4 regions of the Halomonas saccharevitans genome follow, and region 4 is predicted to be linked to each of the others. Evidence: predicted binding sites of a transcription regulator. Region 4 holds the regulator's gene; each other region holds the start of a gene.
The links. Region 4 encodes FNR, which switches genes on or off when oxygen is low (the NO sensors DNR and NnrR bind a similar motif). Its sites were predicted from a motif close to TTGATNTANATCAA; they were not measured.
Positions count from the first base shown of each region.

Region 1: the regulator FNR is predicted to act here: its motif matches at 3,963-3,976, upstream of dsrO (sulfate reduction electron transfer complex DsrMKJOP subunit DsrO).
Region 2: the regulator FNR is predicted to act here: its motif matches at 2,683-2,696, upstream of ubiT (ubiquinone anaerobic biosynthesis accessory factor UbiT).
Region 3: the regulator FNR is predicted to act here: its motif matches at 3,306-3,319, upstream of RSO68_RS14955 (OmpW/AlkL family protein).

Region 1 covers NZ_JAVXUR010000003.1:120,814-127,767, forward strand. Annotated here, with positions in the region: gene RSO68_RS08590 (molybdopterin dinucleotide binding domain-containing protein) at 1-1,915, opposite strand, end outside; gene nrfD (NrfD/PsrC family molybdoenzyme membrane anchor subunit) at 1,908-3,113, opposite strand; gene dsrO (sulfate reduction electron transfer complex DsrMKJOP subunit DsrO) at 3,097-3,873, opposite strand; gene RSO68_RS08605 (XRE family transcriptional regulator) at 4,135-4,419, opposite strand; gene lhgO (L-2-hydroxyglutarate oxidase) at 4,828-6,024, shown strand; gene RSO68_RS08615 (TAXI family TRAP transporter solute-binding subunit) at 6,211-6,954, shown strand, end outside.
Region 2 covers NZ_JAVXUR010000002.1:387,111-394,064, reverse strand. Annotated here, with positions in the region: gene RSO68_RS07275 (adenosylcobalamin-dependent ribonucleoside-diphosphate reductase) at 1-2,048, opposite strand, end outside; gene ubiT (ubiquinone anaerobic biosynthesis accessory factor UbiT) at 2,122-2,607, opposite strand; gene gdhA (NADP-specific glutamate dehydrogenase) at 3,223-4,575, shown strand; gene hemN (oxygen-independent coproporphyrinogen III oxidase) at 4,700-6,085, opposite strand; gene RSO68_RS07255 (RrF2 family transcriptional regulator) at 6,396-6,848, shown strand.
Region 3 covers NZ_JAVXUR010000007.1:37,616-44,569, forward strand. Annotated here, with positions in the region: gene RSO68_RS14935 (ATP-dependent zinc protease family protein) at 1-316, opposite strand, end outside; gene RSO68_RS14940 (DUF3549 family protein) at 341-1,366, opposite strand; gene RSO68_RS14945 (YqcC family protein) at 1,664-1,996, shown strand; gene RSO68_RS14950 (gamma-glutamylcyclotransferase family protein) at 2,006-2,506, shown strand; gene RSO68_RS14955 (OmpW/AlkL family protein) at 2,594-3,220, opposite strand; gene RSO68_RS14960 (OmpW/AlkL family protein) at 3,419-4,009, opposite strand; gene RSO68_RS14965 (hypothetical protein) at 4,274-4,582, shown strand; gene putP (sodium/proline symporter PutP) at 4,705-6,195, opposite strand; gene putA (bifunctional proline dehydrogenase/L-glutamate gamma-semialdehyde dehydrogenase PutA) at 6,373-6,954, opposite strand, start outside.
Region 4 covers NZ_JAVXUR010000004.1:322,255-329,208, reverse strand. Annotated here, with positions in the region: gene RSO68_RS11960 (heavy metal translocating P-type ATPase) at 1-1,380, shown strand, start outside; gene ccoS (cbb3-type cytochrome oxidase assembly protein CcoS) at 1,377-1,592, shown strand; gene RSO68_RS11950 (sulfite exporter TauE/SafE family protein) at 1,592-2,290, shown strand; gene hemN (oxygen-independent coproporphyrinogen III oxidase) at 2,387-3,715, shown strand; gene fnr (fumarate/nitrate reduction transcriptional regulator Fnr) at 3,838-4,581, shown strand; gene ttcA (tRNA 2-thiocytidine(32) synthetase TtcA) at 4,722-5,633, opposite strand; gene RSO68_RS11930 (3'-5' exonuclease) at 5,747-6,373, opposite strand; gene RSO68_RS11925 (DUF294 nucleotidyltransferase-like domain-containing protein) at 6,427-6,954, opposite strand, start outside.

The DNA of each region.
Region 1 (6,954 bases), on a different contig from region 4:
CCGCCTTGATGGGGTAGGGGTAGCCGTCCAGCGCCGAGGGCAGGTGCTCGGTGAGGGTGGGCGGCGCCAGGGAGCGCCAGGGCGCCCGGGCCGGGTAGGGATCCTCGCCGGCATCGACCTTGCGCCGGTACTCGGAGGACTTCTCGTAGGGGAAGCGCGAGCGGGATAGGAAGATGCCCTGCGGGCCGCGCTTGCCGGGGAAGTTGGCCAGGTCGTAGCGCGGACCCTGGCCCACGCCGTTGAACTGGCCGCCGCCCGGGGCGCTGCCGCCCTTGCGGTTGTGGTTGCCGGCCAGCAGGTTGAGCATCTGCACGGCGAAGGCCGCGTAGAAGCCGTTGCCGGACATCATGCCGCCGTGGCAGTTGACCACCGCGCGGCGGCCGTGACGGGCGTAGCGCTCGGCCAGCGCGACGATGGTCGCCTCGGGGATGCCGCAGTGCGCGGCGTAGTCGGCGAGGCTCTGCTCGTGAGCCGCCTCGCGCAGCAGGGTCAGGCTGCTCTTGACCCGCACGCGTTCGCCACTGCCGTCCTGGGCGGCGCCGAGCTCGACCTCGCGGTCGACAAAGAGCTCGGCGGCCATCATCGATTCGCCGTCGACGAGTGCACCGTCGGCGATCACCAGCGGCGCGTCGTCCTCGGCGCCGGCCTCGGCCCGGCCCAGGTCGCTGGCGCGCAGGAAGTGGCCGCGGCGCGGGTGCGCCTCGCTGTCGATCACCAGGTGGGTGGCGTTGGAGTGGGTGGCCTCGCCGGCGGCGTCGGCAGCGGCCTGGCCGGGCATCTCGAGGAAGTCGCGGGAGTAGCCCTCATGGTCGAGCAGCCACTGGATCAGCGCCATGGCGAAGGCGCTGTCGGTGCCCGGGCGGATCGGCACCCAGCGGTTGTGGTCGGCGGCGTGGGAGGCCGAGGCGTTGAGCGCCGGGTCGACTACCACGTACTCCAGAGTGCCGGCGGCGCGGGCCTGGGCGATCAGGCGGCCCTGGCGCTTGAAGGGGTTGCCGGCCTGGCTAGGGGCGCAGCCGATGTACATGATGAAGCGCGCGTTCTGGATGTCCGGTTTGACGTGGGCGAACTTCTTCATGTCGTTCATCACGGCGCCGGAGCCCATGCGGAAGGCCAGCCCGCAGTAGGAGCCGTGATGGCCGTAGTTGCGGGTGCCGTAGGCGTTGAAGGCGAAGCGCTTGAGGATGGCGGAGCGGCCGTAGTCGGTGGCCTCCATCACCATCAGCTGGTTGGCCTTGGGGCCGTACTCGGGGTTCGCCGGGTCGATCGGGGTCTCGACGTCGTGGATGGCGCGCAGGCCCTCCACCTGGCCCTCGCCGAACAGGTCGCCGCCCTCGCAGATCTCCTCGATGACCTGCGCGAAGGGCACCTTCTGCCACTCGCGGCCGCCGCGCCCGCCGACCCGCTTGAGACAGTGCGTCACCCGGAAGGGGCTGTCGATCTGGCTCATCATGGCGTTGCCGCGGGCGCAGGCGGTGGAGCGGTTCTGCTGGCCCTGGTCGCCGAAGGCGCTGAGGCCGCGCAGGGCCTCCGCCACCGGGGTGCGCATCGGCAGGTGCTCGTCGGCGGAGAGCGGGTGGTAGGGGTTGCCGGCGACGCGCAGCACATGGTCGCTGTCGTTGTCGATTCGCACCCGCACGCCGCACTTGGTGGTGCAGCCGTAGCAGACGGTGAAGGCCAGGCGCTGGCCGGGGTTCAGGGTCAGCTCGCCGCTGGCCGGGTCGACGCTGTATTCCGGCGCCAGGGAGTTGCCGTGGATGCGGTGCTTGGGCGTCTCGCCGGCGCTGCCGGTGAGGCCCTTGCCCATCTTGAGCAGCGGGTCGGCGTAGCCGGCGGCGAAGGTGGCGGCGCCGCCGGCGGCGACGGCGCCTTTCATGAAGCGGCGACGTGACGGATCTGCGGACGACTTAGCCATGATGAGGCGCTCCTTCGGGGGCATGATCGTGAGAGGAGTCGGGAGAGGCGGCGCTGGCGGGCGCGGGGGAGACATCGGCGCCGCGGCCGCCCTGGCGGGCCTGGCGCCACGGCACGAAGAGGTCGATCAGCAGGATGGCGGCTAGCCACAGGCCGAAGGTGCCGACGATGCCGAGGATGCCGGAGGAGCCGGCGGGAACGCCGTAGTGATGGAAGCCGGCGCTGTGACGGGCCACGGTCTGTACATCCATCAGCACCACCCAGCGGAACATCCAGCCGACGTGCAGGGCCACCAGGCCCAGCACCCAGGCCCAGGCATAGAGCGTCGGGCGCCGCGCGGCAGGACGGGTGAGCAGGTAGAGCAGTGCGCTGAACAGTAGCGCGCCGGTGAGCCCGCCCCACAGGGCGGTGCGCCGCCACTCGGGGCTGCCGCGCACCGACTCCAGGGCCGCGGCCACCGAGCCGACGTTGGCGTTGATGCCGTCGAGGAACCAGCTGCCGGCAATGAGGCCCGCCGCCAGGCAGGCGACCAGCATCACCTTGAGCATCTGGCCGACGACGCTGGTGCTGCGCTCACCGGCCACCCGGTTGAGCAGCAGGATCAGGCCGGAAGCGGCGATGAAGCCGGTGGCCACGAACATCGGCGGAAGCCACACGGTGTGCCACAGCGGGCGGGCCTTGACGATGGCCACCTCGGCGCCGGTGTAGAGCATGATGCCGGTGGAGAGCGCCAGGGTGGCGAGACCCACCAGCACCAGCAGTGCGCGCGGCGTCGGCGCCTCGCCCAGCGACAGCCAGCGGGCGAGCAGGCCTTTGAGCCCGGGCGCCTGACGATTCGCCTGCAGCGCCGGGCGCCAGGCGAGCCACGCAAGCGCGATCACGCCCACCACATAGAGCGGCAGGAGCAGGCTGCCCACCGACATCCAGGAGTGGCCGTTGGCGTAGGCGTAGAAGTGCCAGAAGCGCAGCGGCTGGTGCAGGTCGGCAAGTAGCGCCACCGGTGCCACCAGGGTGGTGGTCAGGCAGGCCAGCAGCGCCAGGCGCGCGGTGGGTAGCCAGCGCGACTTGCCGAACACCAGCCCCGGAGCGGCCAGCCACAGGCTGGCGTAGGAGAGGGCGATCATGAAGAAGTACTGCACCGCCCAGGGGTACCAGGCGATGTCGTAGCGCGGGGCGAGCAGCTCAATGGCCGAATTCATAGCCCATCTCCTTGCCGTGGGGGTCGAGGACGTCCAGGGCCACCGGCTCGGCATCGGGACGGGTGACGAAGCGCTCGTCCATGCCGAGGTAGAAGACCTGGGGCAGGGTGTTCTTCTCGGGCTGCAGCACCATCAGCTCGTCCTTGTGCTCGGCGATCATGCGGCTGATCTGGCTCTGTGGGTCGCGCATGTCGCCGATGATCCGCGCACCGCCCACGCAGCTCTCCACGCAGGCCGGCAGCAGGCCGGCCTCCAGGCGGTGGGCGCAGAAGGTGCACTTGTCGGCGGTCTGGGTGCGCTCGTTGATGAAGCGGGCGTCGTAGGGGCAGGCGTTGACGCAGTAGGCGCAGCCCACGCAGCGGTCGCTGTCCACCACCACGATGCCGTCCTGGCGCTGGTAGGTGGCCTCCACCGGGCAGACCGGCACGCAGGCCGGATTCTCACAGTGGTTGCAGAGCCTGGGCAGCATGAAGGTGGCGACCTCGCCGGTCTCCTGGTGCGCCACCTCGTACTGGGAGACGGTGGTGCGGAAGCTGCCCAGCGGCGCGGCGTTCTCGATATGGCACGACACGGTGCAGGCCTGGCAGCCGATGCACTGGCGCAGGTCGATGAGCATGCCGTAGCGCTTGCTGGGGTCGCCTTCACGACGAGGCGGCTGCTGGTTGATGCCGGCACTGGCGACGCTCGATAGCGGCACCATCGCGGCGCCCGCGCTCAAGCGGGCCAGCTGGCCGAGAAGGGAACGGCGAATGGGGTCCATGGCGCCTCCGGTGGCCTGGATGGGGCGGGATCTTTCGCGCATGGCGAAAGGCATGACCCGCAGGCTAACGGCGACCCGTGACGGGGCACTTGATGTCGATCAAGAGATCATTAGCAAGCTCTTAATGTTGGCGTAATGTCTGAGTAAGTTTCTGAAATTTAAGTGAATTGATGAGAAGGAAGAGACAAAAAAAACGCCCCGCCGAGAGGCGGAGCGTTCGCTGTTCTTGATGCCGGAGCGTGTGCCCGAGGCGTCCATCGATCAGGGCGGCGTGGGTGTCCCGCTCGTATCGATGCTGTGATAGACCAGGCGCATCTCGTCAACCGAGAGATGCTCCAGCTTCCCCGAGAGGAGGTCGCTGATCTTCTGCATCGGCAGACCGGCGCGGCGAGCGATTTCGCGGCTGCCCAGGTCAGACACGGCGATCAGCCGTGTGATGATACGCATTAGGCGCGTACGTTTTTCCAGGTCCCTGACATCGAGGCCAGGGCTACTTCGAGGAGGGTCGGTCGGTTCCGCGTGGGCGGTAAGACGTGCCGTGCTCATGATGCTCCAGTTGGCAATTGCGACAAGCACACTATGGCGGCTGAAGAGCGTTTTTGCCAGTCTCCTTTCGAGGAATTTTCGGGGAAAAATCGACCCTCCGGCGGGGGGGCATCGAGGCACCACCGGTGCGGGATATTCAACGCTCCTCAAGGGCCGTCGTTCGGCCCCTCGCATGGCGGAAGGGTCGAGCGGTTGCTCCCGATCTGCGCCGCGAGCCGAGGCGCCAGCGAGGCCATGTCACCCACGCCAGAAAACTGCGCAACTCGCGCCAGGCGTGGGCCATTCATGAGCCAGCCTCGAGCCATTCGTCAAGAACCCGGCCTGAGACGCCATGCCCCACGCGAGAGTACCCTGACGGGGCCACGCCATGACCGCGGCGTGGCCGTCGCATGACACAACGAGGACGGCATGTTTGATTTCATCATCATCGGCGGCGGCATCCTGGGGATGTCCACCGCCATGCAGCTCCAGCAGGCCTGGCCCGATCGCCGCATGCTGGTGGTGGAGAAGGAGCGCGAGGCGGCGTGCCACCAGACCGGCCACAACAGCGGTGTCATCCACGCCGGGGTCTACTACACCCCGGGCAGCCTCAAGGCGCGCTTCTGTCTGGAGGGCAACCGGGCCACCAAGGCGTTCTGCGCTGCCCACGACATCGCCTACGACATCTGCGGCAAGCTGCTGGTGGCCACCAACGAGCAGGAGAAGCAGCGCATGGAGGCGCTGTGGGATCGCACCGCGGCCAACGGCCTGGAGCGCGAGTGGCTCTCCCGTGAGGCGCTCAAGGAGCGCGAGCCGAACATCACCGGCATCGCCGGCATCTTCGTGCCCTCCAGCGGCATCGTCGACTACGCCGAGGTCACCCGGGCGATGGCCGCCGAGTTCGAGCGCCTGGGCGGCGAGATCCGCTACGGGGCCGAGGTCACCGCCCTGGCGGAGCGCCGCCAGGAGTTGGTGGTCACCACCGGCGCGGGCGAGTTCACCGGACGCTACCTGGTGTCGTGCTCGGGGCTGATGGCCGATCGCGTGGTGCGCATGCTCGGCCGCGACCCCGGCTTCAGCATCTGCCCGTTCCGCGGCGAGTACTACCTGCTGCCCGCAGAGCACAACGCCATCGTCAATCACCTGATCTACCCCATCCCGGACCCGTCCATGCCGTTTCTGGGCGTGCACCTGACGCGCATGATCGACGGCAGCGTGACCGTGGGGCCCAACGCCGTGCTGGCGCTGGCCCGGGAGGGCTACCGCAAGCGCGACGTCTCGCTTGTCGACATGGCGCGGATGTTCAGCGACCCGGGCATCCTCCGGGTGCTGGGCAAGAATCTGCGGCCGGGGCTCACCGAGATGAAGAACTCGCTGTACAAGCGCGGCTACCTGGAGCTGGTGCGCAAGTACTGCCCGAGCCTGACCCTCGATGACCTCACACCCTATCCGGCCGGGGTGCGCGCCCAGGCGGTGACCCGCGACGGCAAGCTCGTCGACGACTTCCTGTTCGTCAACACGCGGCGCACCGTGAACGTCGGCAACGCCCCGTCCCCGGCGGCCACCTCGGCGCTGCCCATCGGCGCGCACATCGTCGACAAGGTGAAGGAGCTGGTCGAGTCGTGATCCTGCGATGTCGACCTAAGGAGGATTGCCGAAAATATCAGAGAACGTAGAAATAGTGGCATGGTGGCTCACGCTCGCCCCGTGCTAGCGTTGCCTGAGGCACCGCGATCTGGTGCCGGAACAACTCATAACAACCATTTACAACAACAATCCACTACAACCTGGTTCCAGGACCGGAGGAATGCCATGCGAATCCTGAAGTATGCCGCTACCGCCACGCTGCTGGCCACGGCCCCGCTGGCCGCCGCCCAGCAGCTCTCCATCGCCACCGGCGGCACCGGCGGCACCTACTATCCCTATGGCGGCGGTCTCGCCGAGCTGATCGGTAACCACATCGAGGGGGCCGATGCCGTCGCCGAGGTCACCGGTGCCTCGGTGGAGAACATGGGGCTGGTGTGGCGCGGCGACTCCGACCTGGCCCTGGCGCTGGCCGACACCGTCTACCAGGCCTATAACGGCACCGGCGACTTCGAGGGCCGCCAGCTCGAGAACATCCGTGCGCTGGCCTCGATCTACCCCAACGCCGTGCAGATCGTCACCCTGGCCGATTCCGGCATCGAATCGCTCTCCGACCTCGAGGGCAAGACCGTCTCCGTGGGCGCGCCGGGCAGCGGCACCGAGGTCAACGCCCAGGCCCTGCTCGAGGCCAACGGCATCACCTATGACGACCTCGATGCGCGTCGCCTGAACTTCAACGAGACCGCCGATGCCATCCGTGACGGCGATATCGACGCCGGCTTCTGGAGCGTGGGCCCGCCCACCAGCTCGATCATGAACCTGGCCACCACCCGCGACATCCGCCTGGTCGGGCTGACCGACGAGGAGATCGCCAAGGCCAAGGAGGCCGAGCCCGTCTTCGCGGCCTATGAGCTCAAGGCCGGCCTCTACGAGGGCATGGGCGAGGCGGTGCAGAGCATCGGCATCCCCAAC
Region 2 (6,954 bases), on a different contig from region 4:
CCGTCGTAGATGACCTTCTCGTCGCCGGCGAGCTCGACGGTCTCGCCGTTCTCCAGCTCGAAGACGTAGGTAGTGTTCTTGAGGTCGTCCTCGCGCACCAGCACGCCCTGGAAGGCCTCGGGGTTGAAGCGGAAGGTGGTGCAGCCCTTGAGCTGGCTGGCATAGGCGTCGAGGTAGAGGTCCTTGAACTCCTCGAAGGCGAACTCGGTGGGCACGTTGACCGTCTTGGAGATCGCCGAGTCGACCCACACCTGAGCCGCCGCCTGTACCGCCACGTGCTGCTTGGGGCTCACCGCGTCGGCGGTGATGAAGTAGTCGGGCAGGTCGCTCTCCACCGCCTCGGCGGCGATGAAGTGGCGATAGGCCGCCAGCTCGAAGGAGACCACCTCGACCTGCTCCTTGGTCTTCTTGCCCGCCTGGATGACGTTGCGGAAGTAGCGGTGCGAGAACGACGGCTCGATGCCGTTGGAGGCATTATTGCCAAGCGACAGCGAGATGGTGCCCGTGGGGGCGATCGAGCTGTGATGGGTGAAGCGCGCGCCGTGCTCGGCGAGCTGAGCGACCAGCTCCGGCTCCACTTCGGCGATTTTCTGCATGTAGCGGCTGTAGCGGGCGTGGAGGATGCGCCCCGGCACCTTGTCGCCGACCTCGTAGCCGTCCTGCTTGAGCTCGGGACGCTCGCGCATCATCCGCGGGGTGATCGCGTAGTCCTCGCTGAGCGCCGGCGCCGCGCCCTTCTCGCGGGCGAGTTCCAGCGCCTGCTTCCAACCCTCGAGGGCCAGGTTGCGGCTCACCTCCTCGGTGAAGGCCAGCGACTCCGGCGAGCCGTAGGGGATCTTGAGCATGGTCATCGTCGAGCCAAGCCCCAGAAAGCCCATGCCGTGGCGACGCTTGGCTTCGATCTCGCGGCGCTGGCCCTCCAGCGGCAGGCCGCTGATCTCCACCACGTTGTCGAGCATGCGGGTGAAGATCGCCACCACCTGGCGGTAGCGCTCCCAGTCGAAGCGCGGCTTCTTGCCGAAGGGATCGATGACGAAGCGGGTCAGGTTCACCGAGCCGAGCAGGCAGGCGCCCTCGGGCGGCAGCGGCTGCTCGCCGCAGGGGTTGGTCGCCCGGATCTCCTCGCAGAACCAGTTGTTGTTCATGCGATTGACCTGATCGATCAGGATGAAGCCCGGCTCGGCGAAGTCGTAGGTCGAGGCCATGATGGTGTCCCACAGCTCGCGGGCACGGATCACCTCGACGATGCGACAGGCCACGCGCCCCTCGTCATCGACCGTGTAGCCCTCCTCGATCACCGGCCAGTCGCGGTAAATCAGCTCGCTCTCCTCGACGTCGTCCTTCTCGCCGGGGTGGAGCGGGAAGGCCAGCGGCCAGTCGGCGTCGTTCTTCACCGCCTCCATGAACTCGTCGGTGATCAGCAGGGAGAGGTTGAACTGGCGCAGCCGGCCCGCCTCGCGCTTGGCCTCGATGAAGCTCTTCACGTCGGGATGGCCGACGTCGAAGGTGCCCATCTGGGCGCCACGGCGCCCCCCCGCTGAGGCCACCGTGAAGCACATCTTGTCGTAGATATCCATGAACGCCAGCGGGCCGTTGGTGCCGGCACCGGCGCCGAACACGAAGGCGTTCTTGTGGCGCAGGGTCGAGAACTCGTAGCCGATGCCGCAGCCCGCCTTGAGCGTCATGCCGGCATCCACCACCGAGTCGAGGATGTCGTGCATGGAGTCGCGGATGGTGCGCGAGACGGTGCAGTTGATCAGGCTCACCGCCGGCTTGTAGGCCTCGGCGCCGGCATTGGACATGATCCGCCCGGCCGGGATGGCGCCGTTCTCCAGCGCCCAGCGAAACTTCGGCAGCCACGCCTCGGCCTGATCGCCCTCGACCGCCGCCAGGGCCTTGGCGACACGCTCCCAGGTGGCATGGACGTCCTGGTCCACGGCGTGGCCGTGGCGGTCCTTGAGGCGATACTTGGCGTCCCAGATATCGCGGGAAGGCACCTGCAGGGGCACCTCGTTGGAGGTCTTGAGGGCCTTGGCGGATGTGCTCATGTCGGGGTCTCCAGAGCGGTGTCGTGATGAATCGGTATCGATAGAGAAATACGGGCCGGCGCGGGCGGCGAGATCAGCGATCGCGCGTCGTGAGGCGCTCCAGGCGCAGCAGCCACTCGCCGAGGCGACCCTGGGCGAAGCCCTCCTCGCGCCCGTCGAGCAGGTTCTTGACCGTCAGGCCAAGCTCGGTGTCGCCCTCGATCAAGAGGCGGCGCTGGAAGAACAGGCTATCGGGATCCTCGCGCCGGGTGGCCAGGCATAAAAACTCGCGCCAGCCGCCGCGGATGGTCGCCTCGCCGGGCTCACGGCAGAGCACCAGGCGCTGATCCGCGAGGCCCAGGGTCAGCGTCACGCCGAGATCTTCGATGGTCAGGCTGATCCGGCGCCCTTCCAAGGCATCGAACTCGCCCTCCGCGAGCGGCTCGGCGAAGGTGCGGTTGAGCAGCGGCTCCACCAGCCGGCGCTTGACGCCCAGCGGCACCCGGGGATCCAGGGCGCGGATCAGGCGGCTCGGGGCGGGTGGGCGCGGAAGCGACAACGGCGGATGGGGCAGAGACATGAGGATTCTCCTGATGACGTCGGTGCGGCTGGGCCGCCGGAGCGCTCATCCTAGGGGGCATCTAAACCGCCTGCACTGACGTGCGTCAAGCCGTCGCCAGCAGCGCGTTTCCCGAGGGCTGCGTACCATATATAGACTAACGGAAAGACTCAAGCACAAGATGTATAGAAATTGCCTCAACGCAGGCGATGTCGCCGCGGGGCCGTACGCGACCCCTCGGCGCCTTTACGGCGCGTCCCGAATGGGCCACCGCGGAGCGGAATCGAGGCTAACGCGAGGTGACGGCGGGCCGGTGCCGAGGAGATGGCCGCGCCTGCGCGGCCTCACCCTCCTGCCCTCACCCTCCGCGCCCCCCCGAGGCATTCTCGCTCACTCACCAGCCTCTCCCCCTTCCGGGACGATTCACGCATACCGGCCGGATCGGACCGCCATTACGTTGACTCACCATCTATTAAATTATCCTAATGCTTTATCTTGGTGCATAGTTTTTTGCGCTTTTAAAGGCATTTCGCGTCAATACTATGTCCAATACCCGCATGACCCATGCGCTTGCTGCATAATGGTGCATTGCCTTATAGTGCGTGGAACCTTTTTCCACCGAACAGGAAGTGCACCATGCCCTACGTTCACGACACCCTCGAGGCGCTTCGCAAGAGCAGCCCTGCTCAGACCGAGTTCTACCAGGCCGCCGAGGAGGTGCTCGAGTGCCTGCGTCCGCTGTTCGAGCGCAGCCCCCACTACCTCGATCACAACATCATCGAGCGCATCGTCGAGCCCGAGCGGCAGATCATGTTCCGCATCTGCTGGACCGACGACGCCGGCAAGGTGCGGGTCAACAAGGGCTACCGCGTCCAGTTCAACTCGGCCCTCGGTCCCTACAAGGGCGGGCTGCGCTTCCACCCCAGCGTGACCTCGGGAACCATCAAGTTCCTGGGCTTCGAGCAGATCTTCAAGAACGCCCTCACCGGCCTGCCCATCGGCGGCGGCAAGGGCGGCTCGGACTTCGATCCCAAGGGGCGCTCGGACGGCGAGATCATGCGCTTCTGCCAGGCCTTCATGAGCGAGCTCTACCGCCACATCGGCCCGACCACCGACGTGCCGGCCGGCGACATCGGCGTGGGGGCGCGCGAGATCGGCTTCCTCTACGGCCAGTACAAGCGCCTGACCGGCCGCTACGAGGGCGTGCTAACCGGCAAGAGCCTCAACTGGGGCGGCTCCATCGGGCGCAAGGAGGCCACCGGCTACGGCGCCGTCTACTTCGCCGAGAACATGCTCGAGGCGCGCGGCGAAACCCTCGCCGGCAAGACCTGCCTGGTCTCCGGCGCCGGCAACGTGGCCATCTACACCATCGAGAAGCTGCACGAGCTCGGCGCGATTCCCGTCAGCTGCTCCGACTCCCGCGGCACCCTCCATGACCCGAACGGCATCGACCTGGCGCTGCTGTGCGAGCTCAAGGAGGTCCAGCGCACCACGCTCGAGGCCTACCTGGCGCAGCACCCCGAGGCCCGCTACATCCCCGCGGGCGACTACCCGGCCGACGGCCATGCGGTGTGGCGACTCCAGGGCGACGTCGCCTTCCCCTGCGCCACCCAGAACGAGCTGACCGAGGCCGACGCCGAGACGCTGCTGGGCAACGGCGTGACCTGCATCAGCGAGGGCGCCAACATGCCCTCCACCGCCGCGGCCGTGGATCGCTTCCTGGCGGCGAAGATCGCCTACGGCCCGGGCAAGGCGGCCAATGCCGGCGGCGTGGCGACCAGCCAGCTGGAGATGGCGCAGAACAGCAGCATGGAGCAGTGGCCGCTGGAGAAGGTCGACGCCAAGCTCAAGGCGATCATGGCCAACATCCACCAGCAGTGTGCCGAGACCGCCGCCGAGTTCGACGACCCCACCAACCTGGTGCTGGGCGCCAACATCGCCGGCTTCCGCAAGGTCGCCGACGCCATGATCGAGCAGGGCGTCTGCTGATCCCGAGAAGCCTGGACAGAGGCCAGAAGAGGCCAGACTGAAGCAATAAGAAGTGCGGCGCCCCTCGGGGCGCCGCACTACGTTGGGCAGGATAAAACCGCACCGAGCAGAATGGCCGCCGGGGTCAAACGGTGCGCGAATAGCGCCCGGTGCTGTGGCTCAGGTAGGCGTCGAAGGCCATGGCGGCGTTGCGCATCATCAGCCGCCCGGCGGGCAGCACCTCGATGGCGGTATCGGAGATGGCCAGCAGGCCGTCGTCGACCATCTCCTCGAGCTCCTCGAGGGCCTCGGCGAAGGTGTCGCGAAAGTCGATGCCATGGGCCGCCTCGATCTCGGCGAAGTCGATGCGGCCGTGGCACATCAGGGCATTGATCACATCCCGGCGCAGCACGTCGTCGGCGTTGAGGCGGTAGCCGCGCATCACCGGCAGCCGCCCCGCCTCCAGGCGCGCCTGGTACTGGGCGGTCTCCTTGACGTTCTGGCTGTAGCTGTCGCCGACCTTGCCGATGGCGGTGTTGCCCAGGCCGATCAGGTCGCAGTCGGCATGGGTCGAGTAGCCCTGGAAGTTGCGCTGCAGGGTGCCGTTCTCGCGGGCCCGCGAGAGCTCGTCCTCGGGCAGGGCGAAGTGATCCATGCCGATGTAGACATAGCCCGCCGCGGTGAGGCGGCGGATGATCAGCTCCAGCAGCTCGATCTTGCGCTCCGGCGGCGGCATGTCCTCGGGGCGGATCAGCCGCTGCGCCTTGAATAGCTCCGGCAGGTGGGCATAGCTATAGGTGGCGATGCGATCCGGGCGCAGGGCAATGATCTTGGCAAGCGTCTCGTCGAAACTCACCACGGTCTGCAGCGGCAGGCCGTAGATCAGGTCGACGCTCACCGACTGGAAGCCCGCCTCACGGGCCGCCGCCACCAGCTCCAGCACCTGCTCCTCGCTCTGCAGGCGGTTGACCGCCTCCTGCACCCGGGTGTCGAAGTCCTGCACGCCGAAGCTCAGGCGATTGAAGCCCAGGGCGTAAAGCTCATGGATCTGCGCGGGGGTCACGGTGCGCGGGTCCACCTCGAGGGAGAACTCCCTCTCCTCGGGGGCAGCGAAGTGGAAGGCCGCGTCCAGCGCCGCCATCAGCTCGCCGAGCTGGTCGTTGTCGAGGTAGGTCGGGGTGCCGCCGCCCAGGTGCAGCTGGGTCATGCGCCGCGACTCGTCGAACAGCGCCCCTTGCAGCTCGATCTCGCGCTTGAGCCAGGCCAGGTACTCCGCCGCCCGCTCGCGATTGTGGGTGATGATCTTGTTGCAGGCGCAGTAGTAGCAGAGGCTCTCGCAGAAGGGGATGTGCACGTAGGCCGACAGCGGCTTGGGCGACGCGGCCGCGTTGCTGCGCTCGGCGGCGGCCCGGTAATCATCCTCGGCGAAGGCCGCCTGGAACTGCGGCGCCGTGGGATAGGAGGTGTAGCGCGGGCCGGGGCGATCGTACTTCTCGACCAGGGGGCGGATGAACGGCAGGGTATCTTGCATGATCGAATCGAGCCTCTTTAACCGGAGGGCGGCGGCCGCGGCCGTCACCGTTGGGCGAATTATGCCAGCCGCGACCGCGCGCGTCGGTACCCTCGAAGGGGTAGCTGACCCAGATCAAGTCGTGGAGAAAAGCGCCGCCACGGCGGGGGATCGGCACCTTGACCGGAAGACTTAAGATTCATATAGAATATAGGTTATAGCGAGTTCATGCCCCGACATGGCCAAGCCGCCTCCCTGCCAGCAGGATGCTATAGTAGGGCGCTTATCTACCCACCCCGTCCTGCAAGGCGCCCGATGCGCCGGAATGTTCATGCATCTGACCCGATTCACCGACTATTCGCTGCGTGTACTGCTCTTTCTGGCCGTGAAGGGCGAGGAGCGCTCGACCATCAACGAGATCGCCGAACGCTTCGAGATCTCCCGCAACCACCTGATGAAGGTGGTGCAGGATCTTAACCACCAGGGCTATCTCACCGCCATCCGCGGCAAGAACGGCGGCCTGGTGCTAAAACGCCGCCCGGAGAGCATTCCGCTGGGCGAGCTGGTCCGCGCCACCGAGCGCGACCTCGAGCTCGTCGAGTGCTTCGGTGACAATAACGCGTGCGTGATCACCCCCGCCTGTCGGCTCAAGCCGATCCTGGCGGAGGCGCTCGCCGCCTTTCTCGCCGTGCTCGACCGCTACACCCTGGCCGATCTGCTTGGCCCCCAAGGCCCCCAGCTGGTGCGGCTGCTGCAGCTCGACAACGCTCCGCCCGAGGGCTGAGCCGGCGCGTGTCCGCCTGCGTTGGCGGGCGCTTTTTACCTGGCGCAGCTCCCGGTCTAGGCTGGGGATGATGCACGTCAAGCTCGTTCAGCATGGCAGCTGGCAT
Region 3 (6,954 bases), on a different contig from region 4:
AGGAGAGGGTGCCCAGCTGCATGGTCGTGCGGATCACGTAGCGCCATTCGGCCTGGCCGTTGGAGCTGGTCACCCGGCGCCGGTCGTGCAGGTGCATGCGATGCACGTGGGCCGGCGTGCCGGGGCCGCCGCTGCGCGTGGTGAAGCCGACCCAGAGGAGCCCATCCTCTTCATAGGACTCGATGTCCTCGGCGTGCAGCGCCGAGGTCCGAGCACCGGTGTCGGCCTTGGCGCACAGCGTCAGATGCAGCTCCGGCAGGGTCACCATCTCGCGGCGACCGATCACCGCCTTGGGCGTATAGGGCAGTTCTTTCATCATCTCGCTCCCAGGTCTCTGCGCTCAGCGTGACAGGTCTGCCAGGCGCCGGCCAATGGCGGAATCCGCCTCGGCGTCGCGCAGCGTCATCAGCAGCGGCAGGCGCAGCCGCGGGATCAGGGCCAGGTCACGGGCCACCGCCATGAAGTCGGTGCCGGGCGCTTCGGCCAGTCGCCTGAGGAAGCGGGGCAGGCGCTCGGCGTCTTCCAGGTGGTGCCAGCCCCGCCCGGCCATGGCCGCCAGCAGGTCGGGGCCGCAGGCATCCGGATCGTCGAGCAGGGCATCGAACCAGGCGCCCGCCTGCTCCGTCGAGGCGCCGCCCATGGCGCGCACGCAGGCGCAGAACGTCTCGATATCGCCGCTGGCGCCAGCGGCCTCGCCCCGCCGCCGCAACGCGCTTGCCAGGGCATCGTCGATGGCCACGTGTTCCAGGCAATAGCACAGCGAGGTCAACACCTCGCAGGGCAGGGCGTCGAGGCGGGCGGCGACAGCCTGGCTCGTGGCGGCATCCAGGCGCAACGCGGCGTCGGCCAGCCCCTGCAGCCCCAGGGCGCGCCAGTCGATCGCCTGCTGCCCGGTCAGGTAGGCCTCGGCGGGTTCCAGGTGCTCGCTGGCCGGCTGGCCGGCATCCCGACTGGCGCGCGCATGCAGCACGGCTCGGAAGGGCAGCGAGGGCGTGAAGGCCAGCGGATTGTCCTTCATCAGGTTATCGATTCGTTCGCCCTCGGCCCGTCCCAGGCCCTGAACGCTGCGACCCAGAGTCTCCAGTAGGCGCTGCACGAAGGCATCGCGCGGGGCCGGATTGAGGTGGCCCTGCTCGTCCAGCGGCAGGGCCAGGAACCAGATCAGCGGGTCGTCCATCTCACCGACCCGGAAGACCATGGCCAGGCGCGCGGTGCCCTGCCATGGCGCCGGCCAGGCCAGCTCCCCGGCCTCGAAGGCGGCCAGGGTGTCGAGCGGGCAGGGCTCGACGCGCCGCCCCAGGTGATAGAGTCGCACCTCGGCGCCGCTGCGCTGAAAGAAGTCGTGAAGGCTGTTGATCGGTTGCATGCTGTCTCCGGGTCACGAACCGTGCACTCTACCGCGGCGCCGGGGTGCTGTCAGCCGTCCCGGGGCGTCGTATTGGTGCCGCCGTGCTGGTCATTTCCTGATCAGTCGGCGTCAGGGCCCATGAGGCCTGGCCAAGGGGCACCTTTCCAGCGTTTATCCACAGGCCCATTCAGGGTATCTGTGCATTGTGCACAAGATCGACGTGCGTCGCCTTCCGAGCGGTGGACAACCCGCCGGGGTGGCCAGTGACGGGGCCAAGCGGGGATAATAGCGACAAATGTACCGGAGAGATTGATCATGACCGTTCACGATGAACTCGGCGACGCCCTGCGCGAGCTCGAGGCCACCATGAAGGCCGCCAGCCTGTGGCGCATGGAGCGTCCTGACGCGAACGCCTTCGAGAGCGTGCAGCCATTCTGCATCGATACCATGACGCTGCCCCAGTGGCTGCGTTTCGTCTTCATCGCGCGCCTGGAGGTGCTGGTCGAGACACGCTCGCCGATGCCGGCCCAGTGTGACGTGGCGCCGGCGGTGGAGGCCTGGCTGACCCAGGAGGACACGCGCGCCAGTGACCGGCTGCTGATGTGCCGCGTGGTCGAGGAGATCGATCGCCTGGTCACCGAGAACTGAGGCCGCCCGATGCCCTTCTATTTTGCCTATGGCAGTAACATGAATGCCGCCCGGGTCGCCGCCCGGATCGGTCGTACCCGCCGGGCGCTTGCCGGCGTGCTGCACGATCATGGCCTGCGCTTCGACAAGGCCTCGAGGGTGGCGGGCATCGCCCATGCCAACGTGGCCCCGTCGGGTGGTGAGCGGGTAGAGGGCGCGCTGTTCGAGCTCGCGCACCCCGAGCAGATCCGCGACATGGACCCCTTCGAGGGTTATCCCCACGAGTACGGCCGTCATCGCCTGCCGATCGCGACCCGCGAGGGCACGATCGAGGCCTGGGTCTACATGGCCGCGCCGGGCACCACCGCCGAGGCCCTGCGTCCGGCTCGGGAGTACCTCGAGCACCTGCTGGCCGGTGAGCCCTTCCTGACGCCCGACTATCATGCCCGCCTCGCCGCGGTGGAGGCGGTGGCAGGCCTCGATGCACCGACCCTGGCCGCCCTCGGGCTCTCGCGGGATACCCCGCGCTAGCCGTTCGCTTCGCCCCGTTTCATCCGGCCCAGACGCAACAAGGCCCGCCAGATGGCGGGCCTTGTCGTGTCGGTCGAGGCGATCAGATCAGAAGCGGTAGCTGATGCCGGCCATCACCACCACCGGGTCGATCTCGACTTCGCCGATGTCGTTGCCATTGAGGCTGGCGTCGGTGTCGATATCCAGGTACCAGGCGGCGGCGTTGAGCGCCCAGTTGTCGTCGATCAGCAGGTCGACGCCCACCTGGCCGGCCGCGCCCCAGGAGTCATCCAGTTCCAGATCTGCTCCTTCGATTTCCTCATCGGAGAACATGGTGTAGTTGACGCCGATGCCGGCATAGGGCTGCACGCGGGCGTCGGTACCGCCCAGCGGGTAGTACTGCACGGTCAGGGTCGGCGGCAGGTGATCGGTGGCGGCAACGTTTGCACCGTTGAGTTCGATGTCATGATCGAAGGGCTCGGCGGCCAGCAGCTCGATGCCCAGCTTGTCGGTGAAGCGGTAGCCCAGGGTAAAGGCGAAGGCGCTGTCATCTTGAACGTCTACTTCGATAGCGCCATCGGCGATAGTGCCGTTATCGCTCTTGGGCTCGACCTTGGCGACGCCCACGCGGGTGAAGAAGTCGCCGGCGCCGTAGGCGAAGGCCTGGGTGCTGGTGGTAAAGGCGGCGGCGGCAATGCCGGCCACGAGCAGCGAGGAAAGGGCGTTCTTGCGCATGGGTCATCTCCTGATGGATGAGGGGGCGGCGGCCTTGCCGCATCGGATCATGCTAATAGTCTATCGGCATCTTTTTTGGAGAATATTGATCCAGCGCAAGAGTAGTGCGTTATGAGGCTGCAGGTAAAGACATGCTTACTCTGAGACTCAGGCCCCTCGCGGCGGTGTGACGTCTTGGCCTTCATGCATGGGGGCGGATCAGAAGCGGAAGGTGGCGCCGTCGCCGAGGATCATGGGGTCGATATCGGCCTCGCCCGGAGCCGCGCCGCTGGCGCCGACCTCGGCATCGGTAATCGCATATCGGGCGAAGGCCCCGATCAAGAGATAGCTCGTCACCGCCATGTCAAGACCGTCCTGGCCGGCCGGGCCGTAGGGCTCATCGACGTCCAACCCCTCGAGCTCTTCCTCGGAGATGTGGGTGTAGTCGAGACCGCTCCCCACGTAGGGCTGTATTAGCGAGCCGCTGTCGCCCATCGGGTAGACGTGGATCATTAGATTGAGGGGCAGGCGATCCACGCTGCCCGCGGCCTTGCCGAAAGCCGCGATGCCGTTGAGTTCAATGCCCGGCCTGTTGCTGAACAGGTAGCTCGCACCGGAGGACATGCTGCGCGGGTCGAAGGCCTTTAGCTCCCCGAGAATGTCGAGAGAGCCGCTGTCGTCGGTAACCTCGGCCTTGGCGATACCTCCGCGCATGACAGTGTCGTCGACCTGGTAGGCCTCGGCGATCGGGGCGGTGGCGAGGGCGGTTGTGGCGAGGGAGGCCATAGCGATCAGATGTCTGGAATTCATGGGAGGGTTCCTCGTGTCATCGACCGTTCGGGCGAGTGGTGGGGAAGAAGGCACTTATTAGCGTAGCGAAGGAATCTTGTTAATGTCTTGTCGCATTTTGCTACCGGTGAGATAGGCGTCTTGGGGATTTTTCTGCGAGACTTGCAGTTACCATAGCCGATAAATAAAGCCCTTGTATAACTTTTTCACTTTTCCTTCACGGCGCCTCGAAAGCACGCCGAAATTCGGCTTCACTCAAGGGGGATGATGACACCGGAGTCGCTCATGGCTGGCCGACCTCTCGTTAGTGCCGATTTTGCCGGACGCCTCGACCATCCGCTGCTGTCGCTGCTGCTGGCGGCGCTGCTGGCACTCTGGCTGCTGCTTCGCCCCGAGCCCATCCAGGCTCTGCCGATGGCGTGGCGCCTGCCACTGATCCTGGTCGGCGCCTGGGCGCTGGGGACGGCTTTTGTGCGGCCGATGGCCCTCGAGGTGGGGGAAGGCGGACTTTCGCGCCTGGCGGGCGCAGGGCTCAGCCGATGGACCCTGTGGGGATTCGCGAGTGTGATCGTTTGCCTTGAGGCATGGCGCTGAACCCGAGACGAAAAAAGCCGCCCGAAGGCGGCTCTCTTCATGTGCTCCCATCGCTGGCGTATCGATGGGTAAGGCTCCCGCGGGAGCCCTTTTACTACGTGGATTGCGTTATTCGCGCTCTTTTAGCGAGTAATGTGCTGATACTCACCGGCATCGGCCGTCGCGCTGCTCACCGCCATAATGGCAACGAAGGCAGCGATGAAGCCGGGAATGATCTCGTACACACCGGGTCCGCCCAGGAATGATGCGTTCCAGCCCAGTGAAATCCAGATCATGACGGTGACGGCACCGACCACCATGCCCGCGATGGCGCCGGCACCGTTGGTGCGCGACCACATCAGTGACAGGATGATCAGCGGGCCGAACGCCGCACCGAAGCCTGCCCAGGCATTACTGACCAGGCCCAGAACCTGGGAGTCCGGATCGGAGGCAATGACGGCTGCCACCAGGCCCACCAGGACGACACTGATCCGGCCTATGGTGACGGTCTCCTTGTCCGTGGCCTCCTTGCGCAGGAACAGGCGGTAGAAGTCCTCGGTCAGTGAGGAAGACGACACCAGCAGCTGGCTGGAAATGGTGCTCATGATCGCCGCCAGCAGGGCCGCGTAGAGGAAGCCGGTGATCAGCGGGTGGAACAGCAGGTCCGCCAGGATGATGAAGATCGTTTCCGGATCTTCCACATTCATGCCGTTGCGGACGGCATAGGCCCGCCCGAACACACCCAGCGAGATTGCGCCGATCAGAGAGATGAGCATCCAGCTCATGCCGATGTTACGGGCAACAGGGACGTCCTTCAGGGTCCGGATGGCCATGAAGCGCACGATGATGTGCGGCTGCCCGAAATACCCAAGCCCCCAGGTCACTGCCGACAGCCAGCCGACGATGGTCAGCCCCTCCGTCCAGGAGAGCAACGTGGGGTCGACTTCATTCAGCGTCTGGGACGCCTGGTTGAAACCGCCGCCACCTTCGCCAAAGAGCACCACCGCCGGCATGATCACCAGGGCCAGCATCATGATGCAGCCTTGCACGAAGTCCGTCATGCTCACGGCCAAAAAGCCGCCGACGACTGTATAGGCCAGCACCACGCCCAGTGTGATGACGACGCCCGCAGCGTAGTCGCTCATGCCGCCGATGTTGATAACGCCGGAAAACGCGCTTTCGAACAGCTTGCCGCCCGCGACCAGGCCCGACGCCGTGTAGACCGCGAAGAAGACCACGATAACGATGGCGGATACCGTTCGCAGCGACATGGCCCGAGTCGGGAACCGGTTGGCCAGGAATTCCGGAATGGTGATCGCGTTACCATAGTGAACCGTCTGTTCGCGAAGGCGCGGTGCCACCAGCGTCCAGTTGAAGAACGCCCCCACGAGCAGGCCGATGCCAATCCAGGCCGACCCCAGCCCTGACACGAACATGGCGCCTGGCAAGCCCAGCAGCAGCCAGCCGCTCATGTCCGACGCACCCGCCGACAGGGCGGCGACCTGGGGGCTGAGGGCCCGGCCGCCCAGCATGTAATCCTCAGACGTGGAAGTGGATTTGCGCATCGCATAAAAGCCGATGGCGATCATGAGCGCAAAGTAGGCAAATAGACTGATCCACACGCCAATAGCCATATGAACTTCTCCAAATTATTGGGTCGGATGTAGCACCGACAAGTTGTTAGTGCGCCTTCAGGCCGTCGCGTCGATGGCGAGCATCGCGATCGGGCAGGGCACGGAGATGAAGCCAGTAGCGGCATTGCTTTTAATCATCAGAGGGTCCTTCCGTCTTGTTGTGATGACGAGCGGGGATCACTCGTCGCCTAGCGCCAGCAGCGACGCGTTGCCACCCAGGGCGGCAGTGTTTTCCGTCACGGTCTTCTCGGTGGCGAAACGCAGCAGGTAGTGCGGACCGCCGGCCTTGGGACCGGTGCCCGAGAGCCCTTGTCCGCCGAAAGGCTGTACGCCCACGACCGCACCGATGATATTGCGGTTGATGTAGACGTTGCCGGCACGGATCTTCTGTGCGATCTCGTCGGCGAAGGTCTGGTTTCGGCTGTGAACGCCGAAGGTCAGACCATAGCCCCGGCCGTTGATGGAGTCGATCACCCGATCGATCTCGCTGGCGCGGTAGCGCACGATGTGCAGGACGGGACCGAACTGCTCGCGCTCCAGGGCCTCGATGCCATCGATCTCGAACGCCACCGGTGCGACGAAGGTGCCGTTGGCGGTGTGGGTCGGATCGAGTCGCGTCTCGGCGACCAGTCGACCCTCGCCCTTGAGCCGGTCGATATGCGCCATCAGGCCCCGGCGGGCGTCCTCGTCGATCACCGGGCCCACGTCGGTGCCCAGGTGGCGCGGGTCGCCCACGTGCAGCTCGTCCATGGCGCCCTT
Region 4 (6,954 bases):
TCGAGCCTCGACGAATCGATGCTCACCGGCGAGTACCTGCCGGTGACTCGACGGATCGGCGATCGCGTCACCGGCGGCAGCCAGAACATCGAGAGCCCGCTGACGGTGCGCGTCACCCATGCCGGCCGCGATGCGCGGGTCGCCGGCATCGTCGACCTCACCGATCGCGCCTTCGCCAGCCGGCCGCGCATCGCCCAGCTGGCGGCGCGCATGGCCCACCACTTCGTGCTGCAGGTGCTGCTGATCTCCGTCGGCGTGGCCGTCGCCTGGTGGTTCATCGATGCCGACCGCATGCTCTGGGTCACCCTGTCGGTGCTGGTGGTGACCTGCCCCTGCGCCCTGGCGCTGGCCACCCCCACGGCCCTGACCGCCGGCCACGGCCGGCTGCACCGACGCGGCGTGCTGATCACCCGCGCCGACGCCCTGGAAGCGCTGTCGCAGCTGGACCGGGTGATCTTCGACAAGACCGGCACCCTGACCAGTGGCGAGATGAGCCTGGTGGAGACTCGCCCGGTCGGCGACACCCTCGACGAAGCGCGCGCGCGTGCCCTGGCGGCCGCCCTGGAGGCCCAGTCCGAGCACCCCATCGCCCGCGCCTTCCGCCCCTTCCGCGAGGCCGACATCAGCGCCGACGAGGTGCTCAGCCGCCCCGGCCGGGGCCTGGAGGGCCACATCGACGGGCGCCGTTGGCGCCTCGGCACCCCCGCCTTCGCCGCGCCCGAGGCAACGCCCGAGGCCCCCGGTGAGGGCCAGTGGCTGCTGCTGGCCGAGGACGGCACACCACGCGCCTGGTTCGCCCTCCACGACCAGCTTCGCGAAGATGCTCGAGAGACCGTCGAGGCCCTGAAGGCGCGCGGCCTCGCGGTGGAGCTGCTCTCCGGCGATACCGAATCGGCGGTGGCGGCCATGGCCGGACGCCTGGGTATCGCGACCTGGCAGGCGGCGGCCTCCCCGGAAGACAAGCTGGCACGCATCCAGGCACTGCAGGCCGACGGTGAGCGGGTGGCCATGGTGGGCGACGGCATCAACGACGTGCCGGTGTTGGCCGGGGCCGACGTGGCCATCGCCATGAACGGCGCCACCGACCTCGCCCGCACCCGCGCCGACGCCGTCTTGCTGGGCCCTCGGCTGGGGCGTATCGTCGAGGCCATCGCGACCAGCCGTGCCACCCGGCGGATCATCCGCCAGAACCTGGCCTGGTCGCTGATCTACAACGTCTCGGCGCTGCCCCTGGCGGCAATGGGCTTCGTGCCCCCCTGGCTCGCCGCCATCGGCATGTCGGCGAGCTCGCTGGTCGTCGTCGGCAACGCCCTGCGCCTGACCCGCACCGGGCCTGAACGGCCCACCGGCACCGACTCCCCCAGGCTGGTAAACGCATGAGCATTCTCTACCTGTTGATCCCCCTCTCGCTGATCCTGCTGGGACTGGCGGTCTGGGCCTTCTTCTGGGCCGTCAAGCACGACCAGTTCGAGGACCTCGAGGGTCCCGCCTACCGCATCCTCTTCGACGAGGACGAAAACGACCGCCCGCGCGCCCCATCGGACGGCGATGCCGGCGCCGACGCGCCCCGGGACGAGGATCGCCGCAACTGATGGACCCCACCGGACTCGACCTTCCCCCGCTGGCGGCGGCCTTCGTCTTCGGCCTGCTCGGCGGCGCCCACTGCATCGGCATGTGCGGCGGCATCATGAGCGCCCTGACCTTCGCCGTGCCGCCCAGCATGAGAAGCCCGGCCCGACTCTCGGGGCTGCTGCTCGGCTACAATCTAGGGCGCATCACGAGCTACATGATGGCCGGCGCCCTGGTGGCGGGGCTCGGTACGCTGATCGCCCTGAGTCCCCAGGCACGCCTGGTGCTGCAGGGCCTGGCCGCGGTAATGCTGATCCTGATGGCGCTTTACATCGCCGACTGGTGGAAGGGGCTACTCAAGGTCGAAGCGGTCGGCAGGCGCCTGTGGCGCCACCTCGAGCCCGTGGGGCGGCGGCTGATGCCGGTGGTCCGGGTGCCCCAGGCGTTCGCCCTGGGCGCCGTCTGGGGCTGGCTGCCGTGCGGCCTGGTCTACTCGATGCTCGCCTGGAGCCTGGCCATCGCCGATCCCTGGCGGGGCGCGACCCTGATGGGCGCCTTCGGCCTCGGCACCCTGCCGGCCCTGCTGGCCACCGGCCTCGCCGCGCGCCAGCTCGGCGCCCTGATTCGCCATCCGGCCACCCGCACGCTGTCCGCGCTGTCGATCATCGCCTTCGCCCTCTGGCAGCTGTGGACGCTGCTGCCCGGGGCGACGATGCACTGACGACTCCGCCGATCGCGGCTTCGCTTGACGCAGCTCAACGCGGCAAAACTGGCGCCTCGCTAGCATAAAGGCATGTTTCCCTCCGGAGGGCCGACCATGCCCCCTCGCGCGTCAACCGCACCCGCTAGCGACGCCCCCTTCGCGGCGGCTTCGCCGGCTCCCGCCTATGGCTTCTACCCCACGCCCCAGGCGATGGGCGACGGCATTGGCGCCGAGGACTACCGCCAGGCACTCGAGCACAGCAACGCCGCGGCGCGTCCGCTGTCGCTCTACGTGCATCTGCCCTTCTGCCAGCAGGCCTGCTACCACTGCACCCGTCGGCCGGTCACCACCTCGGACACCCGACTGACCGAGGCCTATCTCACTCGACTCGACCGCGAGATGGTGCTGACCAGTCGCCATCTGGACGCTCGCCGGGAGGTCCGCTCCCTGCAGTGGGGCGGCGGTACGCCGACCTTCCTGACCCTGAACCAGATGGGCGACCTGATCGATCGGCTGGATGCCCGCTTCCGGCTGGCCGGCGATCGCGACCGGGAGTACCTCATCGAGATCGACCCCCGGGAGGCCGACGTCTTCACCCTGCGTCATCTCGAGGCCCTGGGCTTCAACCGACTGAGCCTCGAGGTGCTCGACCTGGATCCCGAGGTCCAGCGGGCGATCAATCGCCAGCAGGGCCGCGGCCTGACCGAACAGCTGCTCGACGAGGCGGACCGGCTGGGCTTCAACTCCGTGAACCTGAACCTGATTCTCGGCCTGCCCCGCCAGACCCTTGGCGGCTTCGTCGCCACGCTCGATCAGGTCATCGCCATGGCACCGTCGCGGCTGTCGCTGTTTCAGTACCAGCACCACCCCGAGCGCTTTCCCCACCAGCGCCAGATCCGCCCCGAGGACCTGCCCGCCCCGCTGGAGGTCCAGGGAATGCTGCAGGCGGCCATCGAGCGGCTCGCCGCCGCGGGCTACGTGCATCTCGGCCACGACCGCTTCGTGCGCGGCGACGACCGCCTGGCCAGGGCCCTCGTGACCGGGCGAGACCGCCACGACCTGGTGGGCCTGGGCGTCACGGCCGTCTCCCGCCTGGAGGACCTGCACGTTCGCAACCCGCAGAAGCTTGAGGACTACGAGGCCGCCCTCGAGCGGGGGGAGCTGCCCACCGCCGTCGGCCATCGGCTGAGCCTGGACGATCGGCTGCGAAGCGCTGCCATCGAGAGGCTGATGTGCGATCTCCATCTCGACCTGGCGGAGCTCGGCGCGGCCTTCGGCCTGGACGCCGAGGCCCATCTCGCCGGACCGCTGGCGCGCCTGGCCCGCGCCGAGTCGCAGGGCCTGATCGCGTGCCGGGGCGCACAGTGGCGCGTGACGCCCACCGGTCGCCTGCTGATCCGTCAGCTGGCGGCGGCCTTCGACGCCTACCCCGCCGCGTCCTGAATGCCAGGCCCTGAATGCCACGCCCCGAATGCCAAGTTCAGCGACGAGGTGTTAAGCGGTGCTTTGCCGGTGGGCGACTATCCCCCATAATGAGCACTGAGCCATCATCCATGGAGGAGAGCATGCCCGACCCCGCAACCGGCAGGCGCCGCGCACTGCTGAACGAGACTCGCTGCCAGACCTGCAGCCTGAGCTCGCTCTGCCTGCCGCTGGCGCTCGAAGTGCAGGACATGGATCAGTTTGAGGCCATCATCCGCCGCCGACCGCCGTTGAAGAAGGGCGAGGCACTGTTCCGCCAGGGCACTCACTTCACCAGCGTCTTCGCGGTGCGCTCGGGCAGCCTCAAGCAGGTGACCACCGAGGGCAGCGGCGAGGACCAGCTGACCAACTTCTACCTGCCCAGCGAACTGGTGGGCCTCGACGGCATCGACGAGGAGCGCTATCCAGGCACGGTGGTGGCCCTTGAGACCACCACGGTCTGCGAGATCCCCTTCGATCGCCTCGACGCCCTCTCCGAATCCCTGCCGGAGCTGCGCGGCCAGCTCTACCGCAGCATGAGCAAGGAGATGCGTGACGATCGCCGCATGATGCGCCTGCTGTCGCGCAAGACCGCCGACCAGCGCCTGGCGACCTTCTTCACCAGCCTCTCCGACCGCTTCCGGCGGCGTGGCTACTCGCCCTACAGCTTCCGGCTGTCCATGTCGCGGGCCGACATCGGCAACTACCTGGGGCTCGCGGTGGAGACCGTCAGCCGCATCCTGAGTCGCTTCCAGTCCCAGGGCCTGGTGGCCGTGTCCGGCCGCGAAGTGAACATCCTCGACCTGGAATCGCTGATCGAGGTGGCCGAACAGGAAGGCTGCCGCTAGCAGCGCCAAGCAGCAGGTTGACCAAGCCGCTACGAATCAGTCACTAACAAGGAACCCCATCGGAGCTCGTCTCCGATGGGGTTCCTTGTTTTAAGACTGCCGCCCTTCAGTGAGCCGCTCGGCGCTATCAGATTGGCCGCTCAGAGCTCGTTGTGCAGCGCGATGCGGTCGGCATTGAGGCGCGCCTGCTTCTCCTCGAGGCCCGCGAAATCGAAGAGCTCGCGGTCGGCCAGCTGGGAGGGCGCCACGTTGGTGACCGCCTTGAACATGCTCTCGAGCCGCCCCGGATGCGACGCCTCCCACTCGGCCAGCATCTCCTTGACCACCTGGCGCTGCAGGTTCGGCTGGGAGCCGCAGAGGTTGCAGGGAATGATCGGGAATTCCATGCGCCGGGCGAACTCGGCGATGTCGGCCTCCCGGCAGTAGGCGAGCGGACGAATGACCATGTTGCGGCCGTCGTCGGAGAGCAGCTTGGGCGGCATCGCCTTGAGGCTGCCGCCGAAGAACATGTTGAGAAACAGCGTCTCGAGGATATCCTCGCGATGGTGGCCCAGCGCCACCTTGGTGGCACCGATCTCCTCGGCGAAGCCGTAAAGCGAGCCGCGCCGCAGCCGCGAGCAGAGCGCGCAGGTGGTCTTGCCCTCGGGCGTTTTCTCCTTGACCACCGAGTAGGTATCGCGCTCGAGGATGTGGTACTCGACGTCGAGCCTGTCCAGGTACTCGGGAAGCACGTGCTCGGGGAAGCCGGGCTGCTTCTGGTCCAGGTTGACCGCCACCAGGGAGAAGTTCACCGGCGCGTTGCGCTGCAGGTTGCGCAGGATCTCCAGCAGGGTGTAGCTGTCCTTGCCGCCGGAGAGGCAGACCATCACCCGGTCTCCCTCATGAATCATCCCGTAATCGATGATGGCGTTGCCCACCTGGCGACGCAGCCGCTTCTGCAGCTTGTTGAAGGCGCGCTTTTCCGAGGCGTCGAGCTCGTAGGGAGGCGTCGCGGGGTCGGCGACGGGCCGCGGGGCGGTGTCGCGGGGATCGAACATCAGGGCGTCTGGCATGGTATCGGCGCTGCCTGGGCGGCTGGAAAATGGCGGGCGCTATCCTACCATTCTCGCCGCCGACAGGCGACGCGGGGCCGCCCGTATCGAAGCGATCAATAGACACGCGGCGATCAGCAGAAACGTTCAATCTCGGGCGGGCTGCGGGTCAGGCGCAGGTGGATCAGCGCCGTGGTCACGGCGTCACCGAGCGCCGTGTGCCGCCCCATCACCGGCACCCCCAGGCGCTCGGCCACCTGCTCGAAGCGCGGCCGGGTAACGAGTTCGGGATGGCTGCGACGCAGCCGGCGATAGTAGGCCTGAGCCACGTCGATGCAGGCGTTGGGCAGGTCGAACCCGAAGCGCGGCCGAAGGTAGCGGTTGAGCAGCGTCAGGTCGTCGTCCAGGCGCCAGCCGATCAGCGGGCGATTGCCGACAAAGTCCAGGAACTGTGCCAGCGCCTCGTCGATGCCGGCCCCCTCCGCCAGGTCGATGCCGCGCAGGCCGTGCCGGCGGATCGAATCGCCACCGAGGCTGGAGGGACACGCCAGCCGCAGGTCGAGGGAGTCGCTGGTCAGGACGCGATCCCCGCACAGGCGCACCGCCGCCAGCGACAAAAGCTCGGCCCGACGCGGGTCGGGGCCGGTGGTCACGCAGTCGATGGCGACCAGCTCCTCGCCGGTATAGGGCGCGAAGAGCCAGCCGTGATCGCCGTCGATCTGACGGCGTCGATCCGCGGCGCGGCGCAGGGCCCTTAGCATCAGGCCACCTCCTGTTGTTGAGTGGATCGAGCAGCGTCGAGACGCGTGGTGCGTCAGGAGTACTCGAGGTGGAAACGGTGCGACAGCCGCTGCTTGAATTCCTTGACGATGTGCAGGGCCTCGCGGAGCAGGTCCCGCTCCAGGGAGGAGAGCTCCTGCACCACCACCCGGTCGGGCGCCTCGCCCTTGCCTTCAGGGTCATCGAGGCGCTCGAGCTGCTGGCGAAGCCTCAGCTCGGTGAACAGCGACAGGGCCTCGCCCAGGTCCTCGGCGAAACGCTCCTCCAGCCGGCCGTCGGCAACCAGCGCGCCCAGCCGCTCCAGGGTGGAGGTCGCGGTGATGCGCCGCTCGAGTGCCAGGGTGCGTACCCCGTGGACGATGGGGAAGATGCCGCCCTTCTTGATGTCCACTCCGTGCTGAGGCTTCTTCAGCGACCCGAACAGCGTCAGCGGCGTGGAGAAACGCAGCGCGGTGCGGGCGAAGTAGGAGAGCAGGATCTCGTCGCGGCTGCAGCGCTCGAAGAGCTCCTCGCGCAGCCGCTCGAGCAGCGAGGCGTTGCCGGCCACCGCATGGGCGTCGAG